DNA from 3 places in the Marinobacterium aestuarii genome. Region 3 is predicted to be linked to each of the others. Evidence: predicted binding sites of a transcription regulator. Region 3 holds the regulator's gene; each other region holds the start of a gene.
The links. The regulator PhoB, encoded in region 3, activates phosphate uptake and scavenging genes when phosphate is short. The targets are predictions, from matches to a motif close to TGTCATANNNNTGTCANA.
Positions count from the first base shown of each region.

Region 1: phnW (2-aminoethylphosphonate--pyruvate transaminase) is a predicted target of PhoB. The motif match lies at 2,314-2,331, and genes of this name have one in related genera.
Region 2: phbB (acetoacetyl-CoA reductase) is a predicted target of PhoB. The motif match lies at 2,416-2,433, and genes of this name have one in related genera.

Region 1 is NZ_CP015839.1:2,449,654-2,453,802, reverse strand. Features, by position in the region: gene phnY (phosphonoacetaldehyde dehydrogenase) at 1-179, shown strand, start outside; gene A8C75_RS10790 (alkaline phosphatase family protein) at 477-1,376, shown strand; gene A8C75_RS10785 (LysR substrate-binding domain-containing protein) at 1,426-2,301, opposite strand; gene phnW (2-aminoethylphosphonate--pyruvate transaminase) at 2,435-3,583, shown strand; gene A8C75_RS10775 (ion transporter) at 3,775-4,149, opposite strand, start outside.
Region 2 is NZ_CP015839.1:1,227,596-1,231,744, reverse strand. Features, by position in the region: gene A8C75_RS05395 (DUF349 domain-containing protein) at 1-1,419, shown strand, start outside; gene phbB (acetoacetyl-CoA reductase) at 1,541-2,290, opposite strand; gene A8C75_RS05385 (16S rRNA (uracil(1498)-N(3))-methyltransferase) at 2,574-3,290, shown strand; gene A8C75_RS05380 (Fe(3+) ABC transporter substrate-binding protein) at 3,506-4,149, shown strand, end outside.
Region 3 is NZ_CP015839.1:5,108,460-5,112,608, reverse strand. Features, by position in the region: gene cysZ (sulfate transporter CysZ) at 1-388, shown strand, start outside; gene phoR (phosphate regulon sensor histidine kinase PhoR) at 393-1,721, opposite strand; gene phoB (phosphate regulon transcriptional regulator PhoB) at 1,755-2,450, opposite strand; gene ubiA (4-hydroxybenzoate octaprenyltransferase) at 2,572-3,477, opposite strand; gene A8C75_RS22460 (chorismate--pyruvate lyase family protein) at 3,483-4,046, opposite strand.

The sequences.
Region 1 (4,149 bases), 2.7 Mb from region 3:
TCACGCGCTTCATTGATGGCCTGGAAGTCGGTAGCGTCAACGTCTGGGAAGTACCCGGCTATCGCATCGAAATGTCGCCCTTTGGCGGTATCAAGGACTCGGGGCTGGGCTACAAGGAAGGCGTGCTCGAAGCCATGAAGCACTACACCCACCTGAAAACCTACTCGCTGCCCTGGTAGGGACTGCACAAACAGGAACAGCGCATCGACATGTGCGCTCCCCGGGTTCGGTGGCATCAAGGACTCGGGGCTGGGCTACAAGGAGGGCGTGCTCGAAGCCATGAAGCACTACACCCACCTGAAAACCCAGTCACTGCCCTGGTCGCCGGCTATTGGGGCTCGTCCCCCCAATGATGGTTCCGCATCCCAGCCCTGTTTTAGCCTGCCAGAGACGCAATCGGCTGGCACAGGGTTAACAACGCCATTTGAGCGGCCTGGCGCCGCTCTTTTTTTAGTCACACTCGAGTAAAAAATCCCATGAAAAAGCGCCTACTGACGGCGATTTGCATAGCGCTAAGCTCTACAACCGTCTGGGCTGACAAGCAGCCCAAAGTCCTTCTCATCGGTCTTGATGGCGTCCAGTATGAGCAGCTGCTTGAAGCCAGCACACCCAACCTCGACACCCTTGATATTCAACTGGGCTTCACCGGGGGTATCCAGGGCACAAACACCGAGCAGGCCACTTACTCTGGCCCGAGCTGGTCCACTATTCTGACCGGCACCTGGGCGAACAAGCATGGCGTCTACAACAATAGTGACCGCATCGCGAACCCCAACATCCCGTCGTTATTCAAGGTTCTTTCAGACCAGCAACTGTCCGTCGCCACCCTGGTGAACTGGGCCAACCCCATTAGAGATTACTTCACCTACGACCTCCCGTTGATGGACTTCGCGTATTACTCCGATACCAAGCACGAGACACTCGACCATTACAGAATACAGGACGAAAAACTATCCCATATGTTTGGACGGGTGCTTGAACGCCATAGCCCGGATTTTACTTTCGTACATCTGGATCACGTCGATGATATCGGTCACGAACTGGGCTTGGGCGCTGAATATAGCCAGGGCATCGAAGCACTCGATGCCTATATCGGCACTATGACCCAAGCCCTCAGTCAGAGGATCAATGAAGACTGGCTGATCATAGTGACGACCGATCATGGCCGCAGTCCGAAGGATGGCGGCAAGTCACATGGCGAACAAAGCCGCCAGGAGCGCAGCATCTGGATCGCAGCCAATCGGCCGCTAAGGAAAACCGGAGACTCCTCGTCCACTGAGGCATCACTGGCAGATATAGCCCCGACGGTCTACGACTTCCTGGGTGTCGATACCGCAAGCCTCGACCTTGACGGCCGATCCCTGCTGCTGAAATAAGGCTCGTTCGCCTCCCGAGGAGACAGCCCCTGGCTGTCTCCTCGGGTTACTACACCTGGCCGCCGTCTTGGGCCTCAAGCAACTCGAAAAAGGCCCGCACCGCCGGCATGGGGTAAGCTTCCTTCAGGCAGACAAAATACTCAGTGACATTGAGCACCGCATCACGAATGCCCAGCGGGTGCAGGCGATTGTCATTACCGATTTCACTGGCCGCAATCACGCCTATCCCCAGCCCCGCAGCCACGGCTTCGCGCACACCTTCACGACTGCCGATCTCGAGCACTTCGCCTGGGCGTATTTCATGGCGCCGCATCGCCTGCTCGAAGATGGCTCGGGTACTGGAGCCCTGTTCACGCAGAATCATGCGCTGTCCCTCCAGCTCACTGAAATAGATCGTGCTGCGCCGCGCCCATTCATGGCCCTTGGGCACCAGCATGACAAAGCTGTCCTTGCGATAGGGCAGCGCATGCAGGCGATGGTCATCGATATACTCCGGCATCACGCCAATATCGGCGCGCAGCTCGTACAGGTCCTGCAGCACCTTTTCGCTGTTGCCAAACTTAACCGCCATTTCAATGCCGGGATAACGGCGATAGAACTCTCCCAGCAAGGGCACCACCAGAAAGGGACTGTCGGCAATCACACTGAGCTGCCCGCTGATCAGCCCCTGGGCACGTGACAGCAACTGCTCGGCCTCGGCTTCCAGATAGGACTGGCGCCGGGTTATTTCCAGCAGTGCCCGTCCCAGCCCGGTGAGCACCACGCCGCGCCCATGACGCTTGAACAGCTTGATGCCATAGCGCTCCTCCAGGGATTTCACATGGTCGGAAAGCGTTGGCTGGGTCACATGCAGGGACTCAGCAGCCTTGGTATAGCTGCCCTGGCTCGCCACCGCATGGAAGGCCCTGAGCTGCGCATGATTCATCGAAATTACCTATGTCTTGAATTTGTATTATCGATTTGTCCAACATCTTAAAACTTATTACAAATAACCCTGTAGCGCAAAACCTATTTCACCGGCCTGTTGCCGCTGATCCCGACATTCAAAAGGGTTACCCATGAAACCGATCGAACTACCCACAACACCCTACCTGCTGCTGACACCCGGCCCCCTGACCACCAGCACCGGTGTGAAAAGCAAGATGATGGCCGACGCCTGTACCTGGGATGATGATTACAACACGGTGGTGCAGCAGGTCCGCAGCCGTCTGGTACAGCTGGCCACCTCCAACCCGGATTACACCGCCGTGCTGATGCAGGGCAGCGGCACCGCCAGTGTCGAGTCCGTCATCGGTTCCGTGATCCCCAAGCAGGGCAAACTGGTGGTGGTGGCCAATGGCGTTTATGGCCGGCGCATCTCGGAAATTGCCCGCTACCTGCAGATCCCGCACCGCATGATCGATCCGGGCGAAACCTCTGGCCCGGACCTCGAAACCCTTGAACAGGTGCTGGCGTGCGATACCGAGATCACCCATGTAGCTGTGGTGCACTGCGAAACCACCACCGGCATGCTGAATCCGATTGAGGAGATCGGCAAGCTCACCAAGGCGGCGGGCAAGCTCTTTATCGTGGATGCCATGAGCAGCTTTGGCGGTATCGAAATGGACATGGAGCAATTGCAGATCGACTTTTTGATCAGCAGCGCCAACAAGTGCATTCAGGGCGTACCGGGATTCGGCTTTGTGATCGCCAGGCGCAACTGCATGGAGAACATCGCCGGCCAGGCCCGCTCCCTCAGTCTCGATCTGTATGCGCAATGGAAATGCATGGAGGACCACAACGGCAAGTGGCGCTTTACCTCACCCACCCATGTGGTGCGGGCCTTTGCCCAGGCACTGAATGAACTTGATGCCGAGGGTGGCATTGCGGTTCGCGCCGAGCGTTATCGCCGCAATCACCAACTACTGGTAGATGGCATGCGCAGCCTGGGCTTCAAAACGCTGCTGGCGGACGCGCAGATGTCGACGATTATCACCTCGTTCTATAACCCCGAGGACCCCGAGTATCGCTTTGACCGCTTCTACAACCTGCTCAAGCAACGTGGCTTTGTCATCTATCCGGGCAAGGTATCCGATGCCGAGTGCTTTCGCATCGGCAATATCGGTGATGTCTGGCCGGCCGATATTGAGCGCCTGATCGAAGCCATTGGCGAATCCTGCTACTGGACCGATGCTGAGGATACTCTGGGCGTACTGGCCAGCGCCTGATCGACGACTACGGGCGAGTCCTGCTACTGGGCCGATGCTGAGGATACTCTGGGCGCACTGGCCCGCGCCTGATCGACGACTACAGACAGGGCCTGTGACTGCAGCGATGCCGTTGCAGTTACGCACGGATAACCGCAGTGCATTGGGCAGCGCCTGAAAAAGACCCGGGGCTGTATAGCCCCGCTACCCGATTACTCGCGTTTTTGCAGCAGCGCTTCCATGCGTGACAGTTGTTCGCGCATGGCCTGCACATCGCTACGCAGGCCATGCAGCTCCGCCGCCTCGCCCTCACCGCTTTCAAGCTCCATCTGCACGCTTTCCTTTTGCATCACATCCAGCACTATGCCGATCATCATGTTCAGGAACACAAAGGAGTTGAGGAAGATAAAGGTGATGAAGTAGATCCAGCTGTAGGGGAAATGCTCCATGGTGGGATAAAGCACCGCCGTGGCCCAGCTTTCGAAGGTGGCCACCTGGAACAGCGTCAGCATGGCCAGAGCAATATTGCCCCACAGCTTCTCGTTCACTTCGTGAAACAGGAAGCTGCCGATAGCGCCATAGATATA
Region 2 (4,149 bases), 3.9 Mb from region 3:
CATGCCCAGCTGCTGGAACTAAAAGACTGGCAGGGCTACGCCGTAACGCCGAAAAAAGAGCAACTGTGCGCCGACATGGAAGCCCTGATCGACAGCGAACTTGAGGTCACCGAACTGGCCGAAGCCATCCGCCGCCTGCAACAGCAATGGAAACTGCTCGATAGCACAGACCCTTTCCACGCCCAGGCGATTTGGCGCCGATTCAAGAAGGCTTCGGACCTGGCCTATGCGCCCTGCGAAGCCTACTTCCAGGCACAGGGCGAGCGCCGGCGCCAGAACCTGGTGCAGCGCGGCGTGATCTGCGATCAGCTGGAAAGCTACATCGCCAGCATCGACTGGGAACAGGCCGACTGGAGCGCTATCGATACCATCAGCCGCGCCGCCAAGGACGAATGGAAACATTATTCCCCGGTCGACCGCGGCCCCGGCAAGCAGGCACAGGAGCGCTTCAATCAACTGCTGCAACAACTCGATGCCCCGCTGCACGATCACTATCACAGCTGCCTGGAGTTCAAGCGTGAGCTGGTCGAACAGGTCGAGGCACTGTGCGACGCCGAAGACCCGCAACAGGCCGCTCAGCAGGCCAAGCAATTGCAGCAGCAATGGAAGGATGCGGGCAAAACCTTCCGCAGCCAGGAACAGCGACTGTGGAAGCATTTTCGCGCCCACTGCGACACCCTGTTTTCGCGTCTGGGTGACAGCCAGCAGCGCGATCGCAAGCTGCGTGTCGAACAGCGCGAAATAGCAGAACAAATTTGCCATCAACTGGAGCAGCTACTGGAAACGCCGTGCAGTCGTGCGCAGCTCGAACAACTGCTGCCAGAAAGCATCGCCCACTTCAGCGAGCTGGAGGAAGACTTCAGCCTGCCCTACCTGCGCCGTTTTGACGATGCCCGCCAGCAGCTCGAGCGCCAGCGCGCCGATCTGGCGCAGCTGCAGGATACCAGCGCCTATACAGCGCTGCGCCTGCGCATAGAGCTGTGTGATGAGCTTGAGGACCAAGTATTGGCGCAGGACTCAGACCCCGCTGTATTGGATCAGCTGCAGGCACGTTGGGAAACCCAGGACAACTGCTGCACTGACTATGTCGAGCTGATCGAACAGCGCTTTGCACTGGCCCGACAGGTGCACCAGGAACCCGAGCTACTGCCAGAGCTCACCGAGGCCGCCGGTCTGCGCCTGCGCCAGCTGTGCATTCAGCTGGAGATAGCACTGGGACTCTCGTCGCCCGAGGATGACCAGGCGCTGCGACTGGAATACCAGATGCAGCGCCTGCAGCAGGCACTGGAACAGCAGAGCGAAGCTGTCACCACAGCGGACCTGCAGCGGCTGGAATACGAGTGGCGCTGCGTGCCCATGGCACGGCGCCACCCGGATCTGGTACAGCGCTTTTACAACCCGCTGGAAGGGCTGCTGTAAGACCGCCAACCACAGGCGCTCAGACATAAAACAGCAAGGCACAAAAAATCCCGCGAGCAGCGGGATTTTTTTATTTGAGCCCAAAACACTGGCCGAAACCAGCACTCGGGCGCGTCCTGTATCAGGACATGTGCAAGCCGCCGTTCATCGACAGATCAGCACCGGTGATATAACCGGACTGCTCATCAGCGACAAAGGCCACCAGACGGCCGATCTCTTCCGGCGTACCGAAACGACCCACAGGGATAGTCGCGGTAATCTTGTCCTGAACATCCTGTGCAATGGCTGCCACCATGGCAGTCTTGATATAACCCGGCGACACAGTGTTAACCGTGACACCCTTGCGCGCCACTTCCTGCGCCAGCGCCTTGGTGAAGCCATGGATGCCGGCCTTCGCAGCCGAGTAGTTGCACTGACCGAACTGGCCTTTCTGGGCATTTACCGAGGAAATGTTGATAACTCGGCCCCAGCCCTTGTCCAGCATGCCGTTGATCACGACACGGGTCATGTGGAACATGGAGTCCAGGTTGGCGGACATGACTTCGTCCCACTGCTCCCAGGACATTTTCTTGAACTGGCCGTCACGGGTAATACCCGCATTGTTAACCAGCACATCAATGGTACCGCCGGTCTGCTTCTCCACGTTAGCAATACACTGCACGCAGGATTCAGCGTTGGTCACGTCACCGTAGGCGATCATGATTTCATAGCCGGCCTTGCGCTGTTCTTCCTGCCACGCCTGCGCTTTTTCGTGCTTGCCGCCGCTGTTGTAGCCTGCAACGACCGTAAAGCCCTGATCAACCAAAGAACGACAAATAGGCGTACCCAGACCACCGGTACCGCCGGTAACAAATGCTATTTTCTTGCTCATATACGCATCCCCATAGTGTCAATTTCCCTTTTTATAAGGCGACTTATAATTTTAGTGTCTATCGCTTAGCTCGTCCCTAAGTCAGACGACAATAATACCAACCCAGTGGCCAAATCAACTTCATTTGCTACAGGCGGATGACAATACCCGTAAAAATTTACGGATATATGACAAAAAGCAAAGTTCGCAGCCAAACCTGCACCCGGCCAGGTCTCCGACGGCCAAGCGCGCTTCTGATACAATGCGCACCCCAAGCTCCTTAAGCCCGATACTTTCTAACGCCATGAACCTGATTCTGCTGTTTGACGACGACTTTATCGCGCCTGCCAGAGTGCGCCTGAGCGACCGGCGTTACGCCCACATCCGCGCGGTGCAGCAACCCGAGGCAGGACAGACACTGAAAGTGGGGCTGCTCAACGGCGCTATCGGACGCGCCCAGGTACTGCGCGTCGATGACCAGAGCATTGAGCTGGAAACCTGTCTTGATCAGATGCCGCCGACAGCGCTGCCGCTGACACTGATCCTGGCGCTGCCAAGGCCCAAGATGCTCAAACGCACCCTGCAAACCATCGCCACCATGGGTGTTAAAAAACTCTGCCTGATCAATTCCTACCGGGTCGACAAGAGCTACTGGTCCAGCCCCTTGCTCGCCGACGCTGCCATCCGGGAGCAGCTGCTGCTGGGGCTGGAGCAGGCCGGCGACACCCAGGTACCCGACGTCTCGCTGCACAAGCGCTTCAAACCCTTTGTAGAGGACGAACTGCCTGCCATCGCTACCGATACCCGCGCACTGGTAGCTCATCCTTACGAGGCGTCTGAGTGCCCACCCGCCGAACAGACACTCACGACGCTGGCCATAGGGCCGGAGGGCGGATTTATCCGCTATGAGGTGGAAAAGCTGCAACAGGCAGGACTTGCCCCCATCCATGTCGGCCAGCGCATTCTGCGCGTTGAAACCGCCGTGCCGGTATTGCTGGCCCGGCTGTTTCCGCCGCTTTGATACACAGCGGCTTAGGGGCATGCCAGTGCATGCGCTCGCGCCGACTTTCGCTCGCGCCGGTTCCTGGTCCCGGCTTTTGTTGGCACAGCTGCGTGGCTAGACCCGGCCCCTCCAAGTGAGAATAATACTCATCCCCCTTGACAGGCCCTGGAATATTATTAAGAATTGTTCGCATTATCTTTTACACAAATTCTCCGGACAAAGTGAGTTCCCGCATGAAAAGCTCCCGCACACTCCTTGCCGCCGCTACGCTGACATTGGCCAGCACGGCGTCTATCGCCCAGGCCGCCAACGAAGTCAATATTTACTCCTACCGCCAGGCATTCCTGATTCAGCCTCTGCTGGAAGAGTTCAGCAAGGAAACCGGCATCCAGGTCAATCTGGTTACCGCTGGCAAGGGCTTGCTGGAGCGCCTGGAGCATGAAGGTCGCAACTCCCCGGCAGACATCCTGCTGACCGCAGAAGTCGGCCCGCTGTACGATGCCACTGAGAAGGGGCTGCTCAGCGCCGTAGAAAGCGACGCCCTGAACGCAGGCATCCCGCAGCACTACCGTGACCCCGAAGGCCGCTGGTTTGGTCTGACGGCCCGTTCACGCATCATTTATGCCTCCAAGGATCGTGTGCAGGAAGGTGAAATCAAGACCTACGAAGACCTGGCTGACCCGAAATGGAAAGGCCGTATCTGTACCCGCAGTGGCAAGCACACCTACAACCTGTCCCTGATCGCCTCCGTAATTGCACACCACGACGAAGCCTACGCCGAGCAGTGGCTTGAAGGCCTCAAGGCCAACCTGGCACGCAAGCCCCAGGGTAACGACCGCTCCCAGGTCAAGGCCGTGAAGGAAGGCGTCTGTGATCT
Region 3 (4,149 bases):
GCTGGTGCCGCGCACCCTGGCGCGGGAGCTGGCCAAGATCGCCTATTACCTGCCGCGGGTGCTGTTGCTGCTGGTATTGACCTTTGTACCGGTGGTGGGGCTGGTGTCGCCGCTGCTGTGGTTCCTGTTCGGTGCCTGGATGATGTCGATCCAGTACTGCGATTATCCCATGGACAACAACAAGGTCAGCTTTGGGCAGATGAAGCTGTTGCTAAAAGAGAAGCGCCTGACATCGATCGGCTTTGGTGGTCTGGTGCAGCTGGGCATGATGGTGCCGCTGCTGAACCTGATCCTGATGCCGGCGGCGGTGGTGGGCGCCACTCTGTACTGGGTAGAGGAGCATGCGCCTGTGGTGGAAGGCGAGTCGCCGGAGTTGCGCCTGCGTTAAGCCTTTAGTGCGACCCGGCGGTTTCGGTCTGGCGATCGGCGGCGTCGACCAGCATCTCGGGGGGGAAATGGCAGCTGAAGGTGCTGCCCTTGCCGGGCCGGCTGTCGATGCTGAGGTGGGCGCCGTGGCGCACCAGCACATGTTTGACTATGGCCAGGCCAAGGCCGGTGCCGCCGCTGGAGGAGGAGCGGCTTTCATCGACGCGGTAAAAGCGTTCGGTCAGACGCGGTATATGGATGGAGTCGATACCGATGCCATCGTCGCTGACTGAGAAGTGCCCGCCGCTGGCATCTGTCCACCAGCGCAGGGCTATCCTGCCCCTGGCCGGTGTGTAGCGCACGGCATTGAACACCAGATTCGAGAAAGCGCTGTGCAGCTCCAGTTCCTGGCCGGCAAGATCGAAATCGCTGTCCAGCTGCAGACTGATGGCATGGTCTTTTTGCTGGGTTTGCGTCAGCACCTGCGCATCCTGATGAATTTGCTCCAGCATGGGCCTGAGCTGAATCTGGTGTTCATCGGCGATATGGTTGCTGGACTCCAGCCGTGACAGCAGCAGCAGATCATTGACCAGACTCTCCATGCGTATTGCCTGGGTCTGCATCTGCCCCATGGCACGGGCCAGCGGGCGCGGCAGGTCCTGATCCATAAAGGTTTCGACGTAGCCGCGAATGACCGTCAGCGGTGTGCGCAGCTCGTGGGAGGCGTTGGCGACAAAGTCCTGCCGGGTCTGTTCCAAACGCCGCAGCCGGGTGATGTCGCGGGCCACCAGCAGCCGGTCGCCTTCGCCGAAGCTGGTGATCTGGTATTGCAGGTGCAGGTCGCTATTGACCGGGCTTGGGAGTTCCAGTGGCTCGGCATACTGGCCCTTGCGGAAATAGCGGATAAAGCGCGGATCACGCAGCAGGTTAATCACCGGTTTGCCGCGATCCGAAGACGCCTTGAGGCCCAGCAGCTTGTCCGCCGAACGGTTCCACCACTCCAGATTATTGTTGCGATCGACAATGACGATGCCGTCCTGCAGGGCGGCGGACGACTGCTGGAAACGCCGGATAATGGCCTGCAGACTTTGCTCGCGGCCGCGGTCGGTCTTTTGGGTGCGGGCCAGCTCGTCCAGCAGCTCACCCCAGTAACCGGTGGCCTCGGGTGGCGCTGTACCATCGTTGCGCTGAAGCCAGGTCTGCAGTTTCTGAAACTGACGGATCTGGTAGCTGCCCCAGCCCAGCAGACCGGCAGTGGCACCCCAGGCGGGGAGGCCAAACAGCAGACCGGCACTGGCTCCGGCCAGAGCGCTCAGGCACAGGCTGACGAACATTGCGTGCTGCGTGTTCTGCATACTCGTCTGGGCCCCAGGTTGTCAGATGGCGAATTATGCCACCTGGGAAGAGAAACGGTAACCAGTGCCGCGAACGGTTTGCACCAGGTAGTCGTGACGCTCGGTGAGTGCCTTTCTCAGGCGGCGGATATGCACATCGACGGTACGTTCCTCGACATAGACATTGCCGCCCCAGACCATGTCCAGCAGCTGGCTGCGGGAATAGGCGCGATCCTGATGCGTCATGAAAAACTGCAGCAGGCGAAACTCGGTCGGCCCCAGTTCAATGGGCTTGTCGTCGGAGGTGACGCGGTGCGAGATGGGATCCAGCATCAGGCCATCCACGCTGACCGGTTCCTCGACGCCCTTGGGCGTGGTGCGGCGCAAGACCGTTTTCAGCCGTGCCACCAGCTCGCGTGGCGAGAAGGGCTTGGTGATGTAGTCATCCACGCCGGCCTCAAGCCCCTTCACCTTGCTGTCCTCTTCGCCCTTGGCGGTCAGCATGATGATGGGGATTTCTGCGGTGAGTGCATCCTTGCGCAACCTGCGGGCAAATTCGATGCCGGTCATGCCGGGCATCATCCAATCCAGCAACACCAGGTCCGGTGGGCTGTCCACGACCAGTTCGTGGGCATCGCGGGCGTTATCAGCTTCCAGGCACTCGTAGCCGGCCATTTCCAGCGCCACCGCGATCATTTCACGTATCGGCGCTTCATCGTCGACAATCAGTACACGTTTTGCTGCAGACATGGGTCCTGCCTCTGTACGTAGCAATTAAGACGACATCATTACAAACGTAAATTATGACAGAGATGTGACGAAGGCCGTAATCAGCGCCTATTGGTTGGTTTTTCAAGCTAAAAGTCGCCAATCAGGCACCTGTGCCCAGTCCGTAGTCCGCTGCCAGGCCGATAAAGATCACCAGACCTGCATAGTGGTTGTTGAGAAAGGCGCGAAAGCAGGCATCGCGCATCCGTGTGCGGGCGAGCCAGGCCTGGTAGACGAAAAATCCGGCAGCGGCGACAAGACCGCCGTAGTACCAGGCACCGAGGCCAAGGTTTTGCCCCACCAGTACCAGGCACAGCAGTGACAGCCCCTGCAGCAGGCCAATGATCAGCCGGTCCGCATCGCCGAACAGAATGGCGGTGGACTTGACGCCAATCTTGAGGTCGTCGTCGCGATCCACCATGGCGTAGTAGGTATCGTAGGCCACGGTCCACAATAGATTGGCCAGAAACAGCAGCCAGGCATTGGGCATCAGTTCGGCTTCCAGCGCGGTAAAGGCCATGGGGATGGCCCAGGAGAAGGCGGCGCCGAGCACGACTTGGGGCAGGTGGGTGTAACGCTTCATGAAGGGGTAGCAAAACGCCAGCAGCAGGCCGCCGAATGACATCAGCACAGTGGTGTAGTTGGTATAGAGCACCAGTATGAACGCCAGTATCATCAGCACGGCGAACAGGTACAGTGCCTCGCGGCTGCTGACCCGGCCTGAGGGTATCGGGCGCGCTTGGGTGCGTTTCACATGGCCGTCGACCTTGCGGTCGGCGAAGTCATTGATAACACAGCCACCGGCGCGGGTCAGCACCACACCTGCGGCAAAGATCAGCAGTATGTCGAGTGGCGGCACGCCGTCGGCGGCTATCCACAGGGCCCAGAAGGTCGGCCACAACAACAGGTAGATGCCAATTGGCTTGTTGACCCGAGACAGCTGGATATAGGCGTCCAGGCGATCACGCAGATGCTCGAACAGACTTTGGCTAGCGGGTGGCTGATGCATGGGCGTTATCCGTTGTGGCTCCGATAGCGGGGATATTCGACGTGCCGGAGCGCGGGCAGGAACACCTCGCACACCAGCAGGGGCTTGTTGGCGAGCCGGAACACCGAACGACGGGCCCAGAGCGGGTCGCTGCCGTGCAGGCGCAGCTGGCCGATCTGCAGTGGCTCGCGCTGCATCGACAGGTCGCTGAACAGCAGTGTCCCCAGGGAGCGGCTGCCCACGCCCCTGAGCTGACGCTGGGGCCCAGACAGGGTATCGATGGGAAACACCGAGCGGGCATAGACCCAGGGCTCACCCTGGCCCAGTAGCTGCACCTCGCGGATCAGCGCCTGGCGCCTTGGTGGCATGCCCAGAGCGCGAGCTTCGGAGCGGGTCGGACGGGCATAGCCCAGACGCACCAGCCGGACACTGAACTGGCCGTGGCTGGCCCGTGTCAGCCGCTTTGTCAGGCTGCCGCGATCCTGCAGCCAGTTGCGCCAGGGCTGCGGTGCGGCCAGCCGGGACGGTCGCCTGAAGGCGCGCCAGCGGGCCGGGAAATGGTTGCGAGTCAGGGCTTGAGCGGGTGTCACGGCAGGCTCCAGGCCAGGAAAGGGGCCTATCTTAGCACTCAGGTTGCTGGGCTCAAGCGGGCGCGGGCATACATCTTCGTGCCCAGGCTGTGGTAGCATCGCG